DNA from 3 places in the Vibrio sp. KUL80 genome. Region 1 is predicted to be linked to each of the others. Evidence: predicted binding sites of a transcription regulator. Region 1 holds the regulator's gene; each other region holds the start of a gene.
What was found. The regulator CRP, encoded in region 1, controls carbon source genes, mostly activating them, when cyclic AMP is high. The targets are predictions, from matches to a motif close to TGTGANNNNNNTCACA.

Region 1 (3,288 bases):
ACAAGCATGGCGAGTTGTGATCTTATGTAATCGCCAAAAAACAAAAGTACAACTCACGATGCCATGCTTATTACTAAATTTTGCCACAAAACCCTCCACCAATCTCTAGCTGATTTCAATCAAGCTAGGGTAAATTCATTACTGACCGCTAGTAACGCACTTATTCGTTCTAATGAGTTGAGTCTGACGGCTATCGGTCGTTGTCTCGAAGGCTTAACCTCCGTTAAACACAAAATCAAACGTATCGATAGACTTCTCGGTAACCAAAAACTCCATAGTGAACGAGATAGTATTTATCGAGCCTTGTTCAAAGGCTTATTCGCTAAGCTTCCGTGCTATGTGGTTGCAGTAGATTGGAGTGGGTGTTGTAACCGTGAACATTGGCTTCTAAGAGCTAGCTTGCTAGTAGATGGTAGGGCCATTCCTATCTACAACACGGTCGTGACGCAAGACAACCAAGAGAAGGAACATATCCATAATCAATTTCTCGACGTTTTAGCTACGATGCTTCCCGCCAACAAAACTGTCTATATCGTCACAGATGGCGGATTTAAGACACCGTGGTTCAAAAAAATAGAGAGCCTCGGCTGGTATTATCTCGGTCGAGTACGTGGTCGGATTTTTGGAAAAGTTGATGGTAGCTCATGGTGTTCAGTTTCAGAGCTTGGAAAAAATGCGAACATAAAGGCTAAAAAGCTGGGTGATGGGTTACTTGGAAAAACATCGAAGAGCCAAGTATCGTGCTCTTTTGTTAGCTACAAGGGGAAAGCAAAAAACCGGCATAAGATAAAACAACGAAACAAAGGTATTTATCCTGACGCAGAAAGGACATATAAGTCCATTGCGAAAGAGCCTTGGATATTAGTAACCAACGACTCGAAGTTAAGTCCAATGAAAGCTGTGATTTACTACAGCAAAAGAATGCAAATCGAACAAAACTTTAGGGATGATAAAAGCCAACGCTATGGGTTTTCTTGGCACCACAGCCAGACACAGAACTCAGAGCGGATCTCCATACTTTGTTTGATTGCTTGTATCGCAACTCTCGTTTTATGGGTGATCGGTTTTGCGTCTGAAAGGAAAGGTATTAATCAAAAATATCAAGCAAATACGACTAAATCAAAACGTGTTTTGTCATTCCTAACGCTAACCAAAAACATGATATTAGATACAAGCAAAGCACAGTTGATTCGATTATTTAGCAGTGGGTTGGCGATACTCTCAAAAAACTATCTGAGAATTATCGACCAACCGTTGTTCTGAAAAATGGGGATCCCTCAGTGCGTAGGCAGGAATCTACTCGAGGCTTGGTGTGCGCTTTAAGAAGACCCCTGCCTGCGCAGGGGTGACAATATAAAAACAAAAAAGCCACCCGAAGGTGGCTTTTTAAATCTTGCGACGCGCTCTTAGCGAGTACCGTAAACCACGATAGTTTTACCGTGTGCAGAAATTAGGTTCTGCTCTTCTAGCATCTTAAGAATACGACCTACTGTTTCACGAGAACAACCAACGATTTGGCCAATCTCTTGACGAGTGATCTTGATTTGCATGCCGTCTGGGTGAGTCATTGCATCTGGTTGTTTCGCTAGGTTTAGTAGCGTCTGTGCAATACGACCCGTTACGTCTAGGAACGCTAGGTCACCTACTTTTTGGCTAGTCACTTGTAGACGACTTGCCATCTGAGCAGATAAGCGCATTAGAATGTCTGGGTTAACTTGGATAAGCTGACGGAACTTCTTGAATGAGATTTCCGCAACTTCACAAGGTGATTTTGCTCGTACCCATGCTGTACGTTCTTGGTCTTCTTCGAACAGGCCTAGTTCACCAATGAAGTCACCTTGGTTAAGGTAAGACAAGATCATCTCTTTGCCTTCTTCATCTTTGATAAGTACCGCTACAGAACCTTTTACGATGTAGTAAAGCGTCTCTGCTTTTTCGCCCGCGTGGATTAGCGTGCTCTTCGATGGATACTTGTGAATGTGGCAGTGTGAAAGGAACCACTCTAACGTTGGGTCGGTTTGAGGTTTACCTAGAACCATATATCTTACTTCCTCTGCAGGGTATGCTTGCTGCTTTCCATATTTGTTAGCAAGCCCGTTTGTTAAGACTTACTAGCATAAAAGCACTTTGAAGATGGCGCAAGCGATCTTCTGTTTCAAAGAAATAGTATCCTTTTTTGCGCCACTTTTCTTGATTTTAATCGTGTCATAAGCCCATTTATCTATACAAAACTGTGCACATGATCACGGTATAAAAAATCATCGAGATTCGGCTCACAAAACCTAACCTATTTTGCCGGTTTCTATGAGCTGTTGAAGTATTGGCCTGACGATTAATTCCATCGCAAAACTCATCTTACCCCCAGGGACCACTATGGTGTTGTGGCGAGACATAAACGAGCCATCAATCATGGCGAGCAGGTAAGGGAAGTCGACATTCTTGATACCACGCAGGCGAATTACCACAAAACTTTCATCCAAGCTCGGAATGCCTTTAGCGTTGAGCGGGTTGGAGGTATCGACGGTGGGTACACGCTGGAAGTTGATGTGAGTGCGTGAAAACTGTGGCGTGATATAGCTTAAGTAGTCATCCATTGAACGAACAATCGAATCGGTGACCGCTTCTCTTGAGTGACCGCGATCACGGGTATCTCGCACGAACTTTTGAATCCACTCGAGGTTAACGATAGGCACCATGCCAATCAGCAGGTCAACGTGCTGAGCGGCATTCACATCACCGTCGACGACGCCACCATGCAGGCCTTCATAAAACAGCACATCGCTATTTTCTGGCAGGTCTTGCCATGGGGTAAAGGTGCCTGGCATTTGATTGTAGGGTACGGCTTCATCAAAGGTATGCAGGTAGCGGCGAAACTGCCCCGTACCATTTTGCCCATAGTTGCGAAAAAACTCTTCTAGAGCAGGGAAGTCGTTGGCTTGAGGACCAAAGTAACTGATGTGTTTGCCTTGCTCTTTCGCCTTGCGGATCTCGATATCCATCTCTGGACGAGTAAAGCGGTGAAAACTGTCACCTTCAATAAACGCGGGCTTGATGCTCATCATGTTGAACATCTTGCGGAATGCTTCTGACGTTGTTGTCGTTCCAGCTCCAGAGGAGCCCGTTACAGCAATGATCGGGTGTTTTGCTGACATAACACTTCCTGTGTATTTGTAATTGTCGTTATAAATTTGCTAACTCACATAAGGAGTTAGACCTTATGGGCCAATTTCAGTTCAATAGCCTTTCAATATAGCAGTTACTTACATCGCTACCGAAAAATTACAACGA
Region 2 (3,288 bases), 130 kb from region 1:
GACTAGCATGAAGAGTCGCAGTGATTACAAGCGCCAATTGTCTATCATGGACTTTGATCTGGAAGTGAACAATATTGAGGTGTTGTCGCGCGTGACTAAGCGTATTGAGCAGATTAAAGATGTGATGAATGTGAAGCGGTTGGGGTAGTTTAGTTGATTGCTGTTAGTTCAGTGGATCTTACCCCTCCCAGCCTCCCCTTATAAAGGGGAGGAGCAAACGGCTCGCTGCGCATCGCCTACTAATCTTGGCGATGCGACGATAGGAGCGAGCAGTAGTTCTCCCCCTTTATAAGGGGGAGTTAGAGGGGGTAAAAACCACGCGCTCCCAACTCAATCCAAATAAAACAAAAACCAAGGGCGAGTGCTATCACACTCGCCCTTGTCGTAACCAGGAACCCAACATGACCCAACCCATAGACCAACTCCTCACCATCATGGCTCAGCTCCGCGACGAAGAAAAAGGCTGCCCATGGGACAGAAAACAAACCTTCGAAACCATTGTTCCTCACACCATCGAAGAGACCTTTGAGGTGGTGGATGCCATCCACAACAAAGACTGGCCGAACCTAAAAGAAGAGCTGGGCGACCTACTTTTCCAAGTCATCTTTTATAGCCAGATGGCCAAAGAGCAGGGACTGTTTGATTTTAATGAGGTAGTAGAAGGGCTTAACGAGAAGCTTACCCGTCGTCATCCGCACGTTTTTTCTGACGTCGAGTTTGAAGATGAAGCGGCGATCAACGCCAACTGGGAAGCAGAGAAACAGAAGGAAAAAGCCCAACTAGGCAAAACCGCGCAAAGTATTCTAGACTCAATACCACAGTCGCTTCCTGCACTTTCTAAAGCCAACAAAATACAGAAACGTTGCGCAAAATTTGGCTTCGATTGGGATGCGCTTGGGCCTGTGGTTGAGAAGGTTCAAGAAGAGATCGAAGAGGTCGTTGAAGAAGCGATACAAGTCGATGTAAACGAAGACAAACTGGAAGAAGAAGTGGGCGATTTGTTGTTTGCCGCGGTGAACCTTTCTCGTCATTTGAAGAAAGATCCTGAAGTGGCGCTGCGAAAAGCCAATGACAAATTTGCACGCCGATTTAAGGGTGTAGAAGCCCGTGTTGCGGGCGAAGGTAAGTTATTGACAGACTTTAGCCTTAACGAGTTAGATGCGTTTTGGAATGATGTAAAAAAACAAGAAAACAGCTCGGATTTGTGAACCACTTCTCGCTGGTGTAAGTTTCTACTATTGATTTGAAGCAAAAAATAAAAATTTTGAATGTGATAAGTTTCACGTTGTGGCGGTAAAGGGCTTCTGGTATATTTGCATCCCGTCCAGAAGAAATCCATTTTCCCTCATTCAACCAACTTCAGGTTAAACATGACGACAAATTATATTTTTGTTACTGGCGGGGTAGTATCCTCTCTAGGTAAAGGTATTGCAGCAGCATCTCTTGCAGCAATTTTAGAAGCACGTGGTCTTAAAGTGACCATGATGAAGCTTGACCCTTACATCAACGTTGATCCAGGCACAATGAGCCCAACTCAGCACGGTGAAGTGTTCGTCACGGAAGATGGCGCTGAAACTGACCTTGACCTTGGTCACTACGAGCGTTTCATCCGTACCAAGATGACAAAACGCAACAACTTTACTGCTGGTCGTGTTTACGCTGACGTTCTACGTAAAGAGCGTCGTGGTGACTACCTAGGTGCGACTATTCAGGTTATCCCACACATCACAAATGCTATTAAAGATCGTGTCATCGCTGGTTCTGAAGGCCATGACGTTGCGATCGTTGAAGTTGGTGGCACCGTTGGTGATATCGAATCTCTACCATTTATGGAAGCAATCCGTCAGCTAGCGGTTGAGCTTGGTCGTGAGCGTGCAATGTTCATGCACCTGACTCTCGTTCCTTACCTAGCAGCAGCGGGCGAAGTGAAAACTAAGCCAACGCAGCACTCTGTAAAAGAGCTTCTATCTATTGGTATTCAGCCAGACATCCTTGTTTGTCGTAGCGATCGCATGATCCCTGCAAACGAGCGTAAGAAGATCGCTCTGTTCTGTAACGTATCAGAGAAAGCGGTTATCTCAATGAAGGACGTAGATTCTATCTACAAGATCCCTCAGCTTATCAAATCGCAAGGCCTTGACGATCTTGTTTGTACTCGCTTTGGCATCAACGCTCCAGAAGCTGACCTATCTGAATGGGAACAGGTTATCTACGAAGAAGCGAACCCAACGGGTGAAGTTGTTATCGGTATGGTTGGTAAGTACATTGAGCTTCCAGATGCGTACAAGTCGGTGAATGAAGCGCTTAAGCACGCAGGTCTTAAGAACCGTCTGAACGTGAAGATCAAGTACGTTGACTCACAAGATGTTGAGAGCAAAGGCGAAGAAGCACTAGCAGGTCTAGACGCTATTCTAGTACCAGGTGGCTTCGGTGACCGTGGTGTAGAAGGTAAGATCCGCGCAGCTCAATACGCACGTGAGAACAAAGTACCTTACCTAGGTATCTGTCTAGGGATGCAAGTGGCGCTTATCGAATACGCTCGTAACGTAGCGGGCATGGAAGGCGCACATTCAACAGAATTTAACAAAGAGACGAAATACCCTGTGGTAGGCTTGATCACAGAGTGGGTTGATGGTGAAGGTAAAGTTGAAGAACGTACTGAAACCTCAGACCTTGGCGGTACAATGCGTCTAGGTTCTCAGCTGTGTCACCTTGAGAAAGGCACGAAAGCTTTCGAACTTTACGGCAACGCGAAGATCCACGAGCGTCACCGTCACCGCTATGAAGTGAACAACGTACTTCGTCCTCAGATTGAAAAAGCAGGTCTTAAAGTTTCTGGTCTGTCAGCAGACAAGAAACTGGTTGAAGTGATCGAGAACCCAGCACACCCATGGTTTGTAGCTGCGCAGTTCCACCCAGAATTCACTTCAACACCACGCGATGGTCACCCACTGTTCTCTGGCTTTGTTAAGGCAGCAGGTGAGTACCAGCGCGGTACTGAAGAAGAGTAAAAAGGATACGGGCGGCAGCGAAGGTTGTGCGGCTGCCCTAAATTTGACATTTATATTTAATGAGAGGAAACATTAATGTCTAAGATCGTTAAAGTTCTAGGTCGTGAAATCATCGACTCACGTGGTAACCCAACTGTTGAAGCTGAAGTTCACCTAGAAGGCGGTTTCGTAGGTATGGCTGCGGCTCCATCTGGCGCATCTACTGGTTCTCGCGAAGCTCTTGAGCTACGTGACGGTGACAAAGCACGTTTCCTAGGTAAAGGTGTTCTTAAAGCTG
Region 3 (3,288 bases), 300 kb from region 1:
GCTGAAGCAAGAACGAGATCTCGGTTCGATATAATCCAACACCGTCTACGTTCTTATTAATAGAAATACTGGTATCGGCACTCAAACCTGCGTTGAGCATCACTTGGATACGCTGACCATCTTTGGTAGCAGCTTCTAGCCCCGCGGTTGACTCCACCATCTGAGACAACTCAGATTCTTCCGTTACCAACTCACGATATTCAGAGAGCAATTCATGGCTCGGGTCAGGGAATATTTCACCGCTGTACCCATCAACGATACCGAGCTTGCCACTAAGCAGTGCAGGGTTGGTGTTTACGCCCATTACAGCAGGAATACCCATTGCACGCGACAAAATCGCTGCGTGCGAGTTGGCAGCCCCCTCAAGAGAGACGACTGCGAGCAGTTGTTCTTTAGGGATGGAAGCTAGAATCGAGGCGGTGAGTTCTCGAACGACAAAGATCACCGGCTCACTAAATTCATGAATCGGGTATTCAGTATCATGTAAGAAAAACAGCAGGCGCTGTCCAAGTTCTTTCACATCCTGCGCACGTTCACGTAGATAGACGTCAGACATTTTAGCAAAGCGATTGGCATAGCTTTCAACCACCTGTCTTAGGGCCCAATCGGCCTTATCACCTTTTTGAATCTGCGCCTTGAGATCATTTCTCAACATAGGATCGTTGAGCAAGTGGGTAAAGAGATCGAATATGGCTAACGCGTCTTTGTTCAGCTCGAGATCGAGCTTTTTACGCATACGCTTAAAATCGGCCAGCGCATTCTCAATCGCCACAGAAAGAAGCTCTTGCTCTCTAGCAACATCAAGGGTAGAGGCGGGAAAAACATCACTAAGATCAGGCTGAGTGTTGTCCCACCAAATCGGGCCTATGGCCACACCGGATGACGCGCCAATACCTTTAATCACTGGGACTGCGTTATCGTCAAAGAATCCATGTCCTTGAGCGATGGCGTGGGCTATCAAAACCGCAACCTGCGCAGACAGCGTGACGAGGAAAGACTCTTCCATTTCACTAAACTGGCGGGACGTTTTTTGTTGCACGACCAATACGCCAAGCACTTGCTTGCGATGAATAATCGGTGTGCCTAAAAAGGAGTGGTAGACATCCTCACCAAGTTCTGGGAAAAACTTGAAAGCAGGGTGTTTGGCGGCTTCGGCTAAGTTGATAGGCTCTGCTGTACGCTTCACCAACCCCACCAAGCCTTCATCAAAACCAATTTGGATTGTGTCACCCTCAAAGGTGAGGCCTTGAGTGGCCATCAACTCTAAGAGCTGCTTATCTTTGTTAGCAAGGTAAATCGTGCAGCACTCGGTGTTCATGGCTGCACATGTTTGTTGTACTAACATCTCGAGGGCCGCATGCACGTCTTCAACTTTTGAAACGTGCTCAACTATATCCCTTAGTTGCGATAGCATACTTACCCTCTTCGATGCTTTCTTTTGCCTTTAAATTTTCGTTCCTTAAACGGCATTGCCAAGGATGCAAATTCTTTCATCGCTCGGCGATAGACATCACGCTTAAAAGAAACGACTTGTCTTACTGGGTACCAATAGCTCACCCAACGCCAACCATCAAACTCAGGGGTATTACCGCGCTGCATGTTGATCTTGGATTCATCACAATCCAGACGCAGTAAAAACCATTTCTGTTTTTGCCCAATACAGACAGGTTTCGAATCCCAGCGAACCAAGCGCTTGGGTAACTTATATCTTAGCCAATGGCGACTGACCGCAACGACCTTGACGTCGTTCTTAGTGAGCCCCACCTCTTCATACAGTTCTCGATACATGGCCTCTTCAGGGGATTCACCTTCGTCAATACCGCCCTGAGGGAACTGCCATGAGTGTTGTCCGTATCGTTTAGCCCAGAAGACCTGACCATGGTTGTTACAGATTACAATACCAACATTCAGTCGGTAACCATCGCCATCTATCACTGGCCAACCTCAATTAAATTTTCATTACCTTGATTTTTCCACATATCCCCAACTTGAGCAAACTTAAGGATGTGTAAATTTGAACAATTCCCAGTTCTTTGAGAACCATTGGATAAGATTCGAACAAAACGCCAGTTATCAACATAGCAATGAGACCTAGACCACATTTATTCACCTTTTCTGTGAATAACTGTGTGCAGAATCTTTGATCTCTAGGAAAAACTCAACTTAGTATAAAAGCCCTAGAAAAGCCAATAATGCACTAATTAAATTTTACCACCATAAATTCAGTAACTTAAATTAATATCGATCATTAGTTTTTGAACTGGCGATTTAAAAATTAACGAAAAGATCAGATCGGTTAAAGATCAACCACAAGCTAAATTATCCACATCGAATTTGATAAGATTCATACAAACCCTGATATATCAAGTGTTTTATAGGCACAATACCACTGATTATTTATACAGAAGTCGATAAATCACCGGTATTTACCATCCTTCCTGTGGATAAGTCATTAATAGATCAACTTTCCACCAGAGTGATCTCTTTTTGTACAGAGCACAAATACGCTAACGTGGTAAACTCAATATCGTCTATCCAGCCAACTGTACTAGCAAACATGAAAACGACTCCAGCTACAGAATCGGAACTGCTCGAACGTGCTCGCAACATCGCAGGTGTGTCATTTGGCGAACTTGCCGAACAAGCAAATATGAAAGTGCCTGAAAATCTCAAACGAGATAAAGGCTGGGTGGGACAACTTCTCGAATGGCATCTTGGTGCCACGGCTGGCAGTAAGCCGGTTCAAGACTTTCCAGAAATCGGTGTCGAGCTAAAGAGCATTCCTGTCGGCTACAACGGTAAACCTCTAGAATCAACTTTTGTGTGTGTTGCGCCCTTGACTGGCATCACAGGTTTGACTTGGGAAACGAGTCACATCAGAAACAAACTATCTCGCGTGCTATGGCTGCCGGTTGAAGGTGAACGTGAAATTCCGGTCGCAGAGAGACGAGTGGGTTCTCCACTTATCTGGAGCCCGTCAGAAGAAGAAGAGACGCTGCTGCGCAATGACTGGGAAGAGTTGATGGATCTTATCGCGCTTGGCGGGGTCAACCAAATAACAGCCAGAAGCGGCGAGGTATTACAAATACGCCCGAAAGCCGCCAACAGCCGCGCTAAAACCGAAGCTTATGGTGCGAGCGGACAGCCAATCAAAACCCTACCTCGAGGCTTTTACCTCAGGGCAAAGTTTACTAGCTACATACTAGATACTTATTTTGCCTAACATCTGCCCTGGTTTTCAATGCAGATTCAGTTCAATGTCGCAATACCGGTTCATCTCAGCGCTTC

Region 2: the regulator CRP is predicted to act here: its motif matches at 1,270-1,285, upstream of pyrG (CTP synthase).
Region 3: the regulator CRP is predicted to act here: its motif matches at 2,086-2,101, upstream of rppH (RNA pyrophosphohydrolase).

Annotation. Positions count from the first base shown of each region.
Region 1 is NZ_AP045841.1:338,161-341,448, forward strand. It holds gene AC6I8U_RS01510 (IS4 family transposase) at 64-1,263, shown strand; gene crp (cAMP-activated global transcriptional regulator CRP) at 1,407-2,039, opposite strand; gene AC6I8U_RS01520 (phosphoribulokinase) at 2,283-3,152, opposite strand; gene AC6I8U_RS01525 (YheU family protein) at 3,280-3,288, opposite strand, start outside.
Region 2 is NZ_AP045841.1:472,936-476,223, forward strand. It holds gene relA (GTP diphosphokinase) at 1-148, shown strand, start outside; gene mazG (nucleoside triphosphate pyrophosphohydrolase) at 402-1,208, shown strand; gene pyrG (CTP synthase) at 1,371-3,011, shown strand; gene eno (phosphopyruvate hydratase) at 3,087-3,288, shown strand, end outside.
Region 3 is NZ_AP045841.1:641,529-644,816, reverse strand. It holds gene ptsP (phosphoenolpyruvate--protein phosphotransferase) at 1-1,414, opposite strand, end outside; gene rppH (RNA pyrophosphohydrolase) at 1,417-1,935, opposite strand; gene mutH (DNA mismatch repair endonuclease MutH) at 2,558-3,223, shown strand; gene AC6I8U_RS02910 (DUF6482 family protein) at 3,239-3,288, opposite strand, start outside.